3 regions of the Corynebacterium lactis RW2-5 genome follow, and region 3 is predicted to be linked to each of the others. Evidence: predicted binding sites of a transcription regulator. Region 3 holds the regulator's gene; each other region holds the start of a gene.
The links. Region 3 encodes LexA, which represses DNA repair genes until DNA is damaged. Its sites were predicted from a motif close to CGAACANNTGTTCG; they were not measured.
Positions count from the first base shown of each region.

Region 1 (4,247 bases), 530 kb from region 3:
TGTCATCGAGCTTGGGGGTATAGGTGCCCAGAAACATGCGTCACTGGCCTCCTTCTCCCCGTTTACCGACGACGCGAACCCGCTGAACACCCCTTGCAAATCAGGCTTCCACCGACGAGGCGGAAAACCTCCAAGCAGGGACGCTTAGCGCGACCGAATCAGATATTCATTTCTGCAACATTGGCAACCTGGACCAACATCACGCCCCACTTTACCCCACAATCCCCCACTCTCGATAGTTCTACGCCAATATATCCCCAGCAGAAGCCGTCCAATTCAGCCCAAAAGAGTGATAATCAGTGCTTCGACCTGGGTTTTTAAACAATTAATAAATTTCTGGCGACAGTGGGTGACTTGCCCGCACTTCACCCTACACCTAATCACATCTGCCACTCCCGCACCACGGTTAACACTACCCCGCCTACTTTTACGCGCCAACCTCCCACCTCCCTAGCTTTGCGCCCACACCCCTATAACCAGCATTTTTCTCTAATTTTTCACGAAGAGCCACGGCGGTGCCGCCCCAAAAATCGCCGCACGAACACCAATGTGGGGCAAAGTGGGGAATCAGCGTGGGGCAAAGTGGGCGAATCGACAATGACACCCCACTGCACCCCACTGCCCACTCCGACCAGTCCGCCATTGAGCGAGCCTCTCCCCCGGAACCCTCGAACCGCTCCCTGGCAAAACAAAAAGCCCCCGCGCCTAATCGCGCAGGGACTCCATGCAGTGGACTGTTTAGTTTTTGGCAGGCCGAACGCCGCCTTAGCGACCTTCGAATCGACCCCGGAACCGGGACTCTAAACTAGAGCCACCCGAAGACTTCGGACTCCTCGTCTTTCGGGAGTTGCCAAACCTTTCACGATCCCCACCAGCCGACCGCGAAAAACTCAGGCTGTTAGCACCCGTTCCGCCACCATGACCAGTCAGCGCCCAGACCCCGGCGCCGAACATCAGCACGAAACCGGCGACGGAAAGTGCGATAAACCAAGCGCTGACAGTAAACAGGGCAACCCCGCCGAGAAGCATAAGCAACCCCAGCAAAATCAGGGCAATTACCTGGAGAGAAAAACCACGGCTTGCCCCCTCATCCTCTTCCAAAGAAAAAGCACGGCCAGACATAGCCGAACCAAACTTTGGATCCTCAGCGTAGAGCGCAGATTCAATTTCATCGAGCATCCGCTGTTCCTGCTCAGATAGTCCCACGATTCCTCCATCGCCAATTCAAGGGGCATACCTTGACCTCTCACTCTAGCGCCCGATGGCCAGCCCAAGCTTTAGCGCTGCAAAACACGGGGACGGTAGCGAGAAGAATCAAGCAATCTCACCCAAATAACGGATGACCTACCCCAATTGTTCCACGCAGGGAGCTACCACCCTATTTCCACAGCAAAACTCATAACCATGACACCACCAAAACAGGGGTCAAACAGCATAAACACCGCTAGGACAAACCCCCGTTTCGACCACTGCGATTACTACACACGAACCACTATGCTGCCGCAGGGAGAATTCCTAGGTCCGCCTCCACAACGTCGAGAAACTCGTCAACCAGCCCCATTAGCTCCCGAGACTTCCGAGCATCAATACGCCGCACCAACCCGAGGCGCACTTCATTACGAAGCTGCGAGTAGGACTGAAAGCGCGCAACCCACTCCGAATATTCAGCTCGAGAGACTTTGAGGTTCTCCCAGGCGCTCTGAGAACGACGCCGACGACGCTTACTAGATTGGCCTTCAGACATATTTAAAATGGCACCCGCCCCGCGCAATGCAGCACGATAAGCCAGCTCCAGCTGTTCATCCGGCTCCGCCTGCGCCGCCATAGCAGCGAGCCCTCGAGCACGCGTAAACAAATCCAGCGACTGCCGAGAGACACCCCCAGGTACGACAATTCCCCCACGAGCCGCAGCCCTAAAATCAACCACATTCGGAGTTGCCATCTCTACAGCCCTCCTACTTCTGCCTCACCGCTTGGATGCCGACACGCTATCCCCCCGACCGGATTCCACCCCAAGTAAATTCGAACATATATTCGATTCCTTTAGTTGTTTTAGCCAACGCATGAATACGCCAACATAAAGCAGCTAGGCTTAGAGCCGTGATTTACAGTGTTGTGCCAATGTCGGAGGCTGATTTTGAGCTCCGCCTCGAAGAGGCAGTTTCGCTGTACATCACTGCGATGAAATACAATCCGGCGATTTTCTCGGGACGCCTAACAGAATGGGCGAAGCAACCCCTGCTCCCCGGGTTTACCGCTGTAGGTGCCATCGCGCACCCAGAAGGCGTATCCCCCAGCGAGGCCCTGGACGACCCGCGGTATCCGCTGATTGGCATCGGATATTGCCGAACTGGACGCGACACCTATTGGTGGCACCGCCAAGTTCGCGCCGGGATGGCATCGTCCGGGTGGCCGCTTCGAACTATCAGTACGCTTTTGGGAAACTACGCGGAGCTCTCGGAAATTCACATTCATCCCGACTACCAGGGCAAGGGCGTCGGAAAGCGGTTACTGCGGGAACTCATCTCCGGCAGAGAAGAGGCGGTGGTGCTGCTCTCGACGCCTGAGTTCCCAAACGAAGCGAACCGAGCATGGCGCCTCTACCGACAATTTGGATTCGTCGATGTTCTGCGAAATTTCCATTTCAACGGCGATTCCCGCCCCTTTGCAGTGTTAGGAGTAAAGGTTCCTCATGACAGCGTCACCGGCGCCGCAGACGGCAACAGCGCGGAATAAGACTTGGCCGACATTCTCGCGCCTTCGCAGGCTTGCAGCCTTCGGGTCGCTGGCCGCAGTCCTGCCCCTCACCGGATGCTTCGAAGCGCAGGCCGGGATGACAATTACCGGAGACGACCGAGTCAACGGTGCCGTCAGAATCACCCCGAACGAATCAGCCCGCTCCCAGTTCAGTGACTGGCAAGCTCCCGAAGAGCTCCGCGATCGTGTCACCACTAATGTGCTCGACAGCCAGACGGGGCGCATGGAAGTCTCCTTCGCCGATCTACGCTTCAGCGAGGTCACCGACACCCTGAGCACGCTTTCCGACGACACCATTGCCATCGAAATCGCCCGCACCGGCGGCGACCAAATTTCCATCAACGGAAGCGTGGATCTCAGCCACGTGCCGGACTCGAATATCGACCTGCTCGTAAATTTCCCCGAGGAAGTTACTAACTCTAACGGCCGCTCCAGTGCACCGAACAAGGTTGAGTGGCAATTCAACGCCGGAGAAAAACACTCGGTGTGGGCATCCTCACCTGCGGGTTCAACCAAGCGCAATGAGTTCCTGATCTACGCTGCAGCCGCCGCGGCAATCGGCATTCTCGCCTCTATCTTGGGCGTGCTGTGGGCACGCCGAATCAGGGATATGCAGGACTTTTAGCCCCCTCCCCCGTTGTGTGGGAGGGATTAAAAGCCGCCCCTAAGCATGTCCTGTCCTGTGCCCCACGCTGGGGCCATACCCAGGTTATGCAGCACCTCCTGCGAAGCCCGGGCAAAGTTCATAGTCATAAAGTGCAGGCCGGGGACACCTTCGGAGATAAGCCTCTCGGCCATTTGCGTAGAAATCTCGATTCCGACCTTGCGGATTTCGTCTTTGTTTGCCTGCTCGTCCCCTGCAGCGGCTGCAATGAGGCGCTCCTCCAGGCCTGCGGGCAACTTGGCACCGGAAAGCTCCACCTGCTTGCGAACCGATCGCAGTGAGGTAATCGGCATTAGGCCGGGGATAATCGGCTTTTGCCCATGCTCAGAGTCTGCGGCGGCGAGCCTGTCGCGAAGTTTCAGATAGTGCTCCACATCGAAGAACATCTGCGTAATCGAGTACTCGGCACCAGCGCGCAGTTTCGTCAGAGTGTACTTCGTATCGTGCTCTAGATCGGGCGAACGGTAGTGGCCCTCCGGGAACGAGGCGATTCCTATTTCGAACTTGGCGAATTCCGGTTCCGAACGGATTAATTCAATCAGTTCGCTGGCGTAGCGCAGCCCGCCCTCAGTCTGTACCCAGGGGCCGAGCGGCTCTCCGGGTGGGTCTCCCCGCAGAACGAGAAGATTGGTAAGGCCTCTGTCGAGATAAGAGCGCAGGATTTCGCGGAGCTCATCCACGGTGTGCTCTACCAGGGTTAGGTGAACTAGCGTCGTCAATGGTTGGCGGGAAACTCGCTGCGCGATGCGCAGAGTGCGGTTTCGACTGGAGCCGCCGGCCCCATAGGTTACTGATGCGAACGAAGCCCCAAGGTCGTGGAACGCCT
Region 1 covers NZ_CP006841.1:1,781,849-1,786,095, forward strand. Annotated here, with positions in the region: gene mraZ (division/cell wall cluster transcriptional repressor MraZ) at 1-37, opposite strand, end outside; gene CLAC_RS07770 (DUF3040 domain-containing protein) at 766-1,206, opposite strand; gene CLAC_RS07775 (SAV_6107 family HEPN domain-containing protein) at 1,493-1,942, opposite strand; gene CLAC_RS07780 (GNAT family N-acetyltransferase) at 2,122-2,736, shown strand; gene CLAC_RS07785 (LppM family (lipo)protein) at 2,693-3,382, shown strand; gene metF (methylenetetrahydrofolate reductase [NAD(P)H]) at 3,409-4,247, opposite strand, start outside.
Region 1: CLAC_RS07775 (SAV_6107 family HEPN domain-containing protein) is a predicted target of LexA. The motif match lies at 2,024-2,037, and genes of this name have one in related genera.

Region 2 (4,247 bases), 690 kb from region 3:
GAGAAGTAGACCAGCGAAGCAAAGGACTGGGCGTGAGACTCGGGGAAACCGTAGGCGGCGAAAGCCACAATCTTGTTCCACAGCTGCTGGCCAGTCTCAATATCGATGTCGTTGGTGGCCCGCAGTCCCTCTAGGAATCGGGCGTGCAGCGCCTCCATCTTCTCCACAGAGCGTTTCGATCCCATTGCCCTGCGCAGCGCATCAGCCTCGGCCCCGCTAAAACCAGCCGCATCGACGGCCATCTGCATCAGCTGCTCCTGGAACAGCGGAATCCCCAGAGTCTTTCCGAGTGATTTTTCCAACACCGGATGGTCGTAGGTAACGGCCTCCTGCCCATTCCGGCGCCGAATATACGGGTGCACGCTACCGCCCTGAATGGGGCCCGGCCTAATCAGTGCAACCTCGACGACCAGGTCAAAGAAAGTGCGCGGCTTGAGCCTCGGCAAAGTCGCCATCTGCGCACGGGACTCCACCTGGAACACTCCGACCGCATCCGCCCTGGCCAGCATCTCGTAAACCTCCGGCTCCGCGATATCGATCTCCCACAGGTTGATCTCTCGTCCATGTACCTGGTGCACCAGGTCGATGCAATGGTGGATTGCTTCCAGCATGCCGAGGCCCAGCAGGTCGAACTTCACCAACCCCGCGGCGGCGCAGTCATCCTTATCCCACTGCACCACCGAGCGGTTTTTCATCCGCGCCCATTCCACAGGAACGACATCAGCGATGGGGCGGTCACAAATCACCATCCCTCCGGAATGTATCCCCAGATGGCGCGGCTGTCCGCGCAGCTGATCCGCAAGACCGAGTACCTCCCGAGGGGGCTGAGCAGTACCGCTGACCCAGGCGTCTACGACTCCCGGCTCATACCCAAGGGCCCGGGCCGAATCCCGCAGCGCACCCCGACGCCGATACGTAATAACATTGGCGACCTGGGCGGCATTGTCCCTCCCGTACTTCTCGTAGACGTACTGGATTACCTTTTCCCGCCTGCCGGATTCAATATCGATGTCAATATCAGGCGGTCCGTCTCGCTCAGGGGACAGGAAGCGTTCAAAGAGCAACCCCGCACCGATGGGATCAACATTTGTAATTCCCAGCGCGAAGCACACCACAGAATTCGCGGCCGAACCGCGCCCCTGGGCGAGGATTCCCTCCCTGCGACAGAACTCGCAGATGTCGTGGACGATAAGAAAGTATCCGGGAAATCCGAGCTGCCGAATCACCTTGAGCTCATGCTCAAGCTGCCTCCACGCCCGATCCTGGCGAGACTGGCCCGAGGCGTCACCTACCGGACCATAGCGACGTCTGGCTCCGGCACGCGCAATCTCCGCTAACCACGAGTTCTCGTCATGACCTGGCGGAACCTCCCACTCGGGCAGCTGCGGCGCAATAAGGTCCAGGGTAAAAGCACACTCCGCGGCTATGGCTTCGGTTGCCGCAAGCACAGCGCCGGGTCGGTCTCCCAACTCTTCAGCCGCAGTGCACAGCTCCTCCCATGATCTCAACCAGGCGCCACCGGCCGGCGCCAGGTGCGGTTCATATCCCTCGAGACTGTCCCGCACCGCCAACGCCTGCTTCGCACTGGCCAGCCTGCTTGCCCCGGGAGATGCCGCGGTCGCCATCGACGTGATGACCTCGCGCAGCCCGAAACGCTGCGCCACTGCACTGAGTTCAGCGGCGTTGTCCACCGCCTGCGGAGTCACGTCCACGCGGTGCTCCACAGCCACGTTTTCCACACCGAACGCCGCCACCAGCTCACTGATGTCGGGGCCCCAGGCGACGTCGGCAAGCACCTGCCAGGAGCCCCCTGCCGCCCGAGCCAATTCATGCAGCGAGGGGTAAGAGACCACAGACTTCTCACCCGAGGCCATATGCGCGTCACAGAGAACATGACTGAGCCTGCGGTAGCCCTCCGGACCGCGCACCAGCACGGTGAGCGGACGCTGCGGCAGAGACAGCTCCGCGCCGATGATGGTGGCGATTCCGGCCTCCGCAGCAGCTTCTGCAAAGCGGGCAATTCCGTAAAACCCGTCACGGTCGGCAAGGCCCAGGGCTGATAGCCCCAGTCGCACCGCTTCCTGAACCAATTCCTGCGGGTCAGAGGCTCCTCGCAGAAAGGAATAACTCGAACGACAGTGCAATTCGACCCCCTTCAAAGACGCACTATGCGCGTCCTTTTCCAACCGACCACCCTCGCCCCCGTAAACACCGAAAGCCCCCGTTATCCCCTCCCCCAGATGACCGCGCCAACCGTTAAAACTCCCATGCGGATGCAGTTTTCCCTCAAACTTGCCAGAGAGAATCCGTTCAATCCGAGACCACGAAAGTGGCCTTGCCTCCCCCGAGCCCGAAAGCCCCTCCGTGCCGTTTCCCATAGACGGAAGATTAGACGAAAAGCCGGACTATTCCAAACACATGTTCGAATTCTCCGACAGCGCCCCTACCTCCACTTACAAACCCCACACCCCCGAGCCTCCACCCGAGATAAAAACGCCCCCGAATTCATTGCACTACTCGAGCCGGAAGTTTCCTGTGCTACCTGCGGTGGTGATAGTGTCTAAGACTAAATAAAGACCGCTTGGTCTATTTTTCTTCCACAGCTGGCCGACACAGGGCCTGACGTGCGAACAAACAAAATTAAAATTCTTTTACCGAAGGAGAAACTCTCATGGCATTCAAGCGCTTCGCAGCAGGAGCCCTCACCCTCGCCTTTGCCGCCACCGGGCTGGTCGCCTGTGGCGATTCCGGCGAAACCATCCGCATCGGCACCACTGATGCCAGCAAGAAGGCATGGACAGTCTTCGAACAAAAAGCACAGGAAAAGGGCATCAACCTAGAAATTCAGAACTTCTCCGACTACCAGACTCCAAACCGCGCACTCGATGAGGGCCAGCTCGACGTAAACCAGTTCCAGCACATCAAGTTCCTAGCCGAGTACAACGTCGGCGCGAACGCGGATCTAACCCCAATCGGCTCCACCGAGATCGTTCCGCTCGCACTGTTCTGGAAGGACCACAAGTCCGTCGATGAACTAAAGAAGGGCGACGAGGTCGCAATTCCGAACGATCCCTCCAACCAGGGCCGCGCCATCAACGTTCTGGTTCAGGCAGGCCTACTGAAGCTAAAGAAGGACGACCTGCTCACCCCGTCCCCGGCCGACATCGACGAGGCCACCTCCAAGGTCAAGGTCCTGCCAGTCGACGCAGCCCAGACCCCGGCAGCTTACGGCGAGGGCAAGCCGGCCATCATCAACAACTCCTTCCTGGACCGCGCGGGTATCGACCCGAACACCGCGATCTTCCAGGACGACCCGAACTCCAAGGAAGCCGAGCCCTACATCAACGTCTTCGTCACCAAGGCCGACAAGGCCAAGGATCCTAAATTTGCCGAGCTGTCGAAGCTGTGGCACACCAAGGAGGTCCAGGATGCCGTCGCCGAGGACTCTAAGGGCACTTCGGTATCCGTCGATCGCCCGGCGGACGAGCTGCAGCAGATTCTCGACCGCGTCGAGAAGCAGCAGCGCGAGCAGAACTAACACCACAATCTAGGGGCCAACCCATAGGGGCAATGATTCACTCGTGACCAACAAGGGAACGAAGCTCGAATTCCGCGAGCTAAACAAGAAATTCGGTGACGTCACCGCGCTCACCGATATCAACCTGACGGTGGAGCCGGGCGAAATCCTCGGCGTCATCGGCTACTCCGGCGCCGGAAAGTCAACGCTGATCCGCATGATTAACGGCCTGGAAAAGCCCACCTCCGGCCAGGTTCTACTCGACGGAACCGACATCGCCGGCATGTCCGAGCGCCAACTGCGGGGCTTGCGCCGCAATATCGGCATGATTTTCCAGCACTTCAACCTGTTCACCTCGCGCAATGCGATTAAGAACGTGGAGTACCCGCTGGAACTCGCGGGCATGCCGAAGGCCAAGCGCCGCGCCCGCGCCCAGGAACTCCTCGAGTTCGTCGGCCTGGGCGATAAGGCCGAGTCCTACCCCGAGCAGCTCTCGGGCGGCCAGAAGCAGCGCGTCGGCATCGCCCGTGCGCTCGCCACCGAGCCCACCCTTCTGCTTGCCGACGAAGCCACCTCCGCCCTCGACCCAGAGACGACGGCGGATGTGCTCGGGCTTCTCCGCCGGATTAACCGCGAGATGGGTGTCACCATCGTCCTGATTACCCACGATATGTCGGTCGTCCGCGGCATCGCGGACCGCATGGCCATCATGGAGCTGGGCAACATCGTG
Region 2 covers NZ_CP006841.1:554,547-558,793, reverse strand. Annotated here, with positions in the region: gene CLAC_RS02360 (error-prone DNA polymerase) at 1-2,378, opposite strand, end outside; gene CLAC_RS02355 (MetQ/NlpA family ABC transporter substrate-binding protein) at 2,672-3,538, shown strand; gene CLAC_RS02350 (methionine ABC transporter ATP-binding protein) at 3,582-4,247, shown strand, end outside.
Region 2: CLAC_RS02360 (error-prone DNA polymerase) is a predicted target of LexA. The motif match lies at 2,412-2,425, and genes of this name have one in related genera.

Region 3 (4,247 bases):
CGCAGCGTCTCGGAACTGCACAGACTGTCTCCCTAACCCGAATTAAGAAGAAGATAGACAAGTTGCGATAAAAAGTGGCGCAATGCAGTGCTGCCCCACTCTACCGGTCGGCTGACGGAAAGCCCGTATTTTGGGCTATCCCGCCGGCGGTTCCTCTGCACTAATTTCTCTGCGTAAGCTCGCAATTTCGCGAGCGAAGTCATCGGCTGAGGTGAAGGATTTGTAGACCGACGCAAATCGCAGATAACCAACCTCATCGAGCTCACGCAGTGGCTCCAGAATTGCAAGGCCGATATCGTTCGAATCGATGCGAGGAGTACCTTTTTCCCGCAAACGCTCTTCGACCTTTTGCGCGAGTTTTTTCAATTGAGATTCAGAGACTTCACGTCCCTGACAGGCACGACGGACACCACGAATGACCTTTTCCCGGTCAAATTCCTCTGGAACCCCGTCCCGTTTAACCACCATCAATTGTGACCGTTCGATAGTTGAAAAACGCCGATGACAGTTCAAACACTCCCGCCTCCTGCGAATCCCCATTCCATTGTCAATCAGGCGTGAGTCAAGGACACGAGTCTGTTCATGGTGGCAAAACTGGCAATGCACGGCATCTAGTCTACTGCGTCGAGTATGAAGCAAATGCTGGAGCTGGAGGTTGATTCAAAGACTCACCCGAATTCGCAAGCATGGAGCCAAACAGACCAAAACCAGTGCCAAGCACAATAGTCCAACCAACGAGCGCCTTAGACAACCTGCCGTCGGGAACCATCGCCGGAACCTGCGAAGTAGCGCGACTAACTGCAACACCGGGGCGCCCGTAGGACATTTCAGTCTTATCCGGACGGGAGCGATCAAAACTGGATCTAGCGACCCGACACTGAATTGCTGTACGACGAGCTGGTTTCCTCCGGTCCTCCGCAACAGAAGTCCTACGCTGAGATTTCATAGACCTTTCGCCCCACACGACAGTGCGAGGGCTGCTGCGCGGACCAATGAACTTAACTGGCGTGTCAACCGACGCGAAAGCAACGTGCGAATTGGTGCTGGAATCTAGAGCATTAAGCGTTTCGATCGACATAAGTTGGTGCCCCTTTCTGGCCGGTTCGTTGTAAATCTTCTAAAGCCCCTAAGCACTGTGCGGTGTTTAGGATTCGAGTCCCTTCAACAGACCCCCGACATACGCTTGCCCAGGAATCAAGGACGCTCTGAACTCTAGGGTGACTTCCGGGCTGATTTTTCGAAAATAACACTAGATACAAACAGCTGTTCGATTGCATGCTATGTTCGATTTATAACACCATGTTCGAAAGATGTCCAGCGACGGGCGTAATTATTTTCGAATATATTGGTTGAAACGCAGGTCACTCAGCCCAACCCCATCCATCGGGTTCGAAAATCTTAAGAGATCTCCCCCACGTACGGGAACTTTCGAACGCTTTGGGGTAAACTAATTTTCGAACGCATGCACACGAAGGGCTGCTCGCTACCATTCTTTTATTGAGGTTCGAACGCCCACCCACACCGCCCGATTAATCGAAATTGAGGGGATATGACCATGACTCCTAAGAAAAAGGGAAGCCTGAAAACCCTTACTGAGCGGCAGCGCCGAATTCTCGATGTTATTTCTGATGCCGTCGTTTTGCGCGGTTATCCGCCAAGCATTCGAGAAATCGGAGATGCCGTTGGCCTCAACTCCACGTCATCGGTTGCTTACCAGTTAAAGGAGCTGGAGAAGAAAGGTTTCCTCCGACGCGACCCCCACAAGCCGCGCGCCGTGAACGTACGCGACTCTAAGTCTTCCGCAGGTAGCTTCACTCCAGTGAAGCCCGGACCAAAGCCCCAGCAGGACTCAGGGACCCCTGAGCTTCCAGAGGATATGCCCGAACCGATTTACGTTCCTATTGTGGGACAGATCGCGGCAGGAAATCCGATCCTCGCCGAACAACACGTCGAGGCCCACATGGCCCTCCCTATGGAAATTACCGGCAGCGGCCAGCTCTACCTCCTGAAGGTTGTCGGTGATTCGATGATTGACGCGGGAATCCTCGATGGAGATTGGGTTGTTGTCCGCTCCCAGAATGTCGTGGAGCAAGGTGATTTTGTCGCTGCTCTCTTCGAAGACGAAGCAACTGTGAAAGAGTGGCATGAAGACGCTGCCGGAAAATGGCTAATGCCACACAATAGGGCATTCGATCCCCTCCCTGCAGAGCGCGCTCGGATCCTGGGCAAGGTCGTAAGCGTTCTACGCAGTCTCTGATTACGCTCCGGACCCAAAGTTCTCGAGTTAAACGGGCCCCACATCGTGTCGTCTGACGTCGGCATCCAAGTAGGCGCGCTTGCCCACCCCCAGACGAGCCTTCCGAATCCGCGTATTGCCTGCTGTATCCCACCCCTAAAAACAACATTTCTTTGCCCGTAACCACACAAAACGGGCATAATTCTAGCTGTAGCTATTTTTGGAGGCGTCGCTATGTATGCAGAGGAACGACGTAGGAAGATTGCATCGCTGACTGCGGTGGAAGGTCGAGTCACCGTAGCCGATTTGGCAGAGGCGTTCGACGTTACAGCGGAGACAATCCGCCGAGATCTTGCTCAGCTAGATGCTGAAGGTGCAGTTCACCGAGTACATGGTGGTGCTGTCGCCACCCGTTCCTTCCAGACGGTGGAATTCACTGTCGCCGCGCGTAAAAATGCGCAGAAGGACGCAAAATTGTCCATCGCCCGGCTTGCCGCAGAATGTCTGCCAGAAGACGGTGGCGGTGTATTCCTCGATGCAGGCACTACCACTGAGGCCCTAGCCGATTTGATGGTCCACTCCCCTGATAGTCGCCGTTGGACTGTCGTGACCAACTCCTTACCGAACGCAATGACGCTTGCTGCGTCCAATCGGATTGAACTTCAACTGCTTGGCGGGCAAGTCCGAGTGATTACTCAAGCAGTCGTCGGGGACGCTGCTCTACGTACCCTTGCCGTGATGCGCGCAGATGTGGCTTTCATCGGTTCTAATGCGCTCACGATTGATCACGGCTTATCCACTGCAGATCCTCAGGAAGCTGCTGTAAAACGCGCAATGATTACCAACGCACGCAAAGTGGTAGTAATGGCTGACTCGACAAAGCTTGGCCGAGACTTCCTCGTCAGTTTTGCCTCTCTCGAGGATATTGACGTGGTTATTACTGACGAGTCTGCTCCTGAACAGTTCGTTGCTGACCTGAAAGATCATGGCGTCGAGGTCATGGTCGCCTCATGATTCTCACGCTCACGGTCAACCCCTCAATCGACCGTCTCGCACGCCTCGATACTGAACTGGTTCGGGGCGGAGTTTTCCGCTTGCCCATGTCGGAAGATATCGCCGGCGGCAAGGGAATTAATGTTTCTAAGGCCGTCCACTTTGCAGGAGAAGAGACACTCGCTCTCTACCCTGCGGCCGAGCACGGTAAGTTCACCCGTCTACTCGAGGTCTCTGGTATTCCTCATGAGGCAATCAACACAATGAATGAGGCGCGTGTAAACCTCACACTCGCAGAAGCAGACGGTACAACCACAAAACTCAACTCTCCTGGTATGACGTTAACGAAGGCGCATCGCCGTCGTGTCCTAGAAAAGCTGCTGCATCACGCCAAGAAAGCCTCCTGGGTTATTTTCGCAGGGTCACTGCCGCCGGGCGTTCCTCGCGATTTCTACGTCAACTGCACCGAGGCAGTCCAAGCTTTTAATCCCGAAGCGCACATTGCGCTTGATACCAGCGACGGACCTCTGACCTCCGTAATACGCGCTTTTCCTCGCACGGCTCCATACCTAATGAAGCCTAATGCCTTCGAACTTGGCCAGATCGTGGGTGAAGACGGCGAACAGATGGAACGCTCAGCCTTGGCAGGAGACTTTCAGCCTGCAGCCAAGGCGGCAAGGGCTCTCAATCAACTAGGGGTCACAGAGGTTCTAGCAACACTCGGCGAGGCCGGAGCGATACTTGCCATCAAGGACGGTCCTTGCTTCGCAGCGACTTCACCGAAAATCATTCCCCAATCGACCGTAGGCGCTGGGGACTGTGCTCTCGCCGGCTACGTTCTATCTCGCCAACGTGGAGAATCCTTCCCACAGGCATTGAGCAATGCGGTAGCCTACGGCGCTGCCGCGACGAGTTTGCCTGGCACTACTATTCCTTATCCAGAGCAAGTGCACCCCGAATTCGCTCATGCCTGGGAACTAGATTAGGAGCAATAGAAACGATGGCTGCCTCCGCTGAG
Region 3 covers NZ_CP006841.1:1,249,541-1,253,787, reverse strand. Annotated here, with positions in the region: gene hrpA (ATP-dependent RNA helicase HrpA) at 1-71, shown strand, start outside; gene nrdR (transcriptional regulator NrdR) at 136-606, opposite strand; gene lexA (transcriptional repressor LexA) at 1,550-2,257, shown strand; gene CLAC_RS05475 (DeoR/GlpR family DNA-binding transcription regulator) at 2,471-3,250, shown strand; gene CLAC_RS05470 (1-phosphofructokinase family hexose kinase) at 3,247-4,215, shown strand; gene CLAC_RS05465 (PTS fructose transporter subunit IIABC) at 4,230-4,247, shown strand, end outside.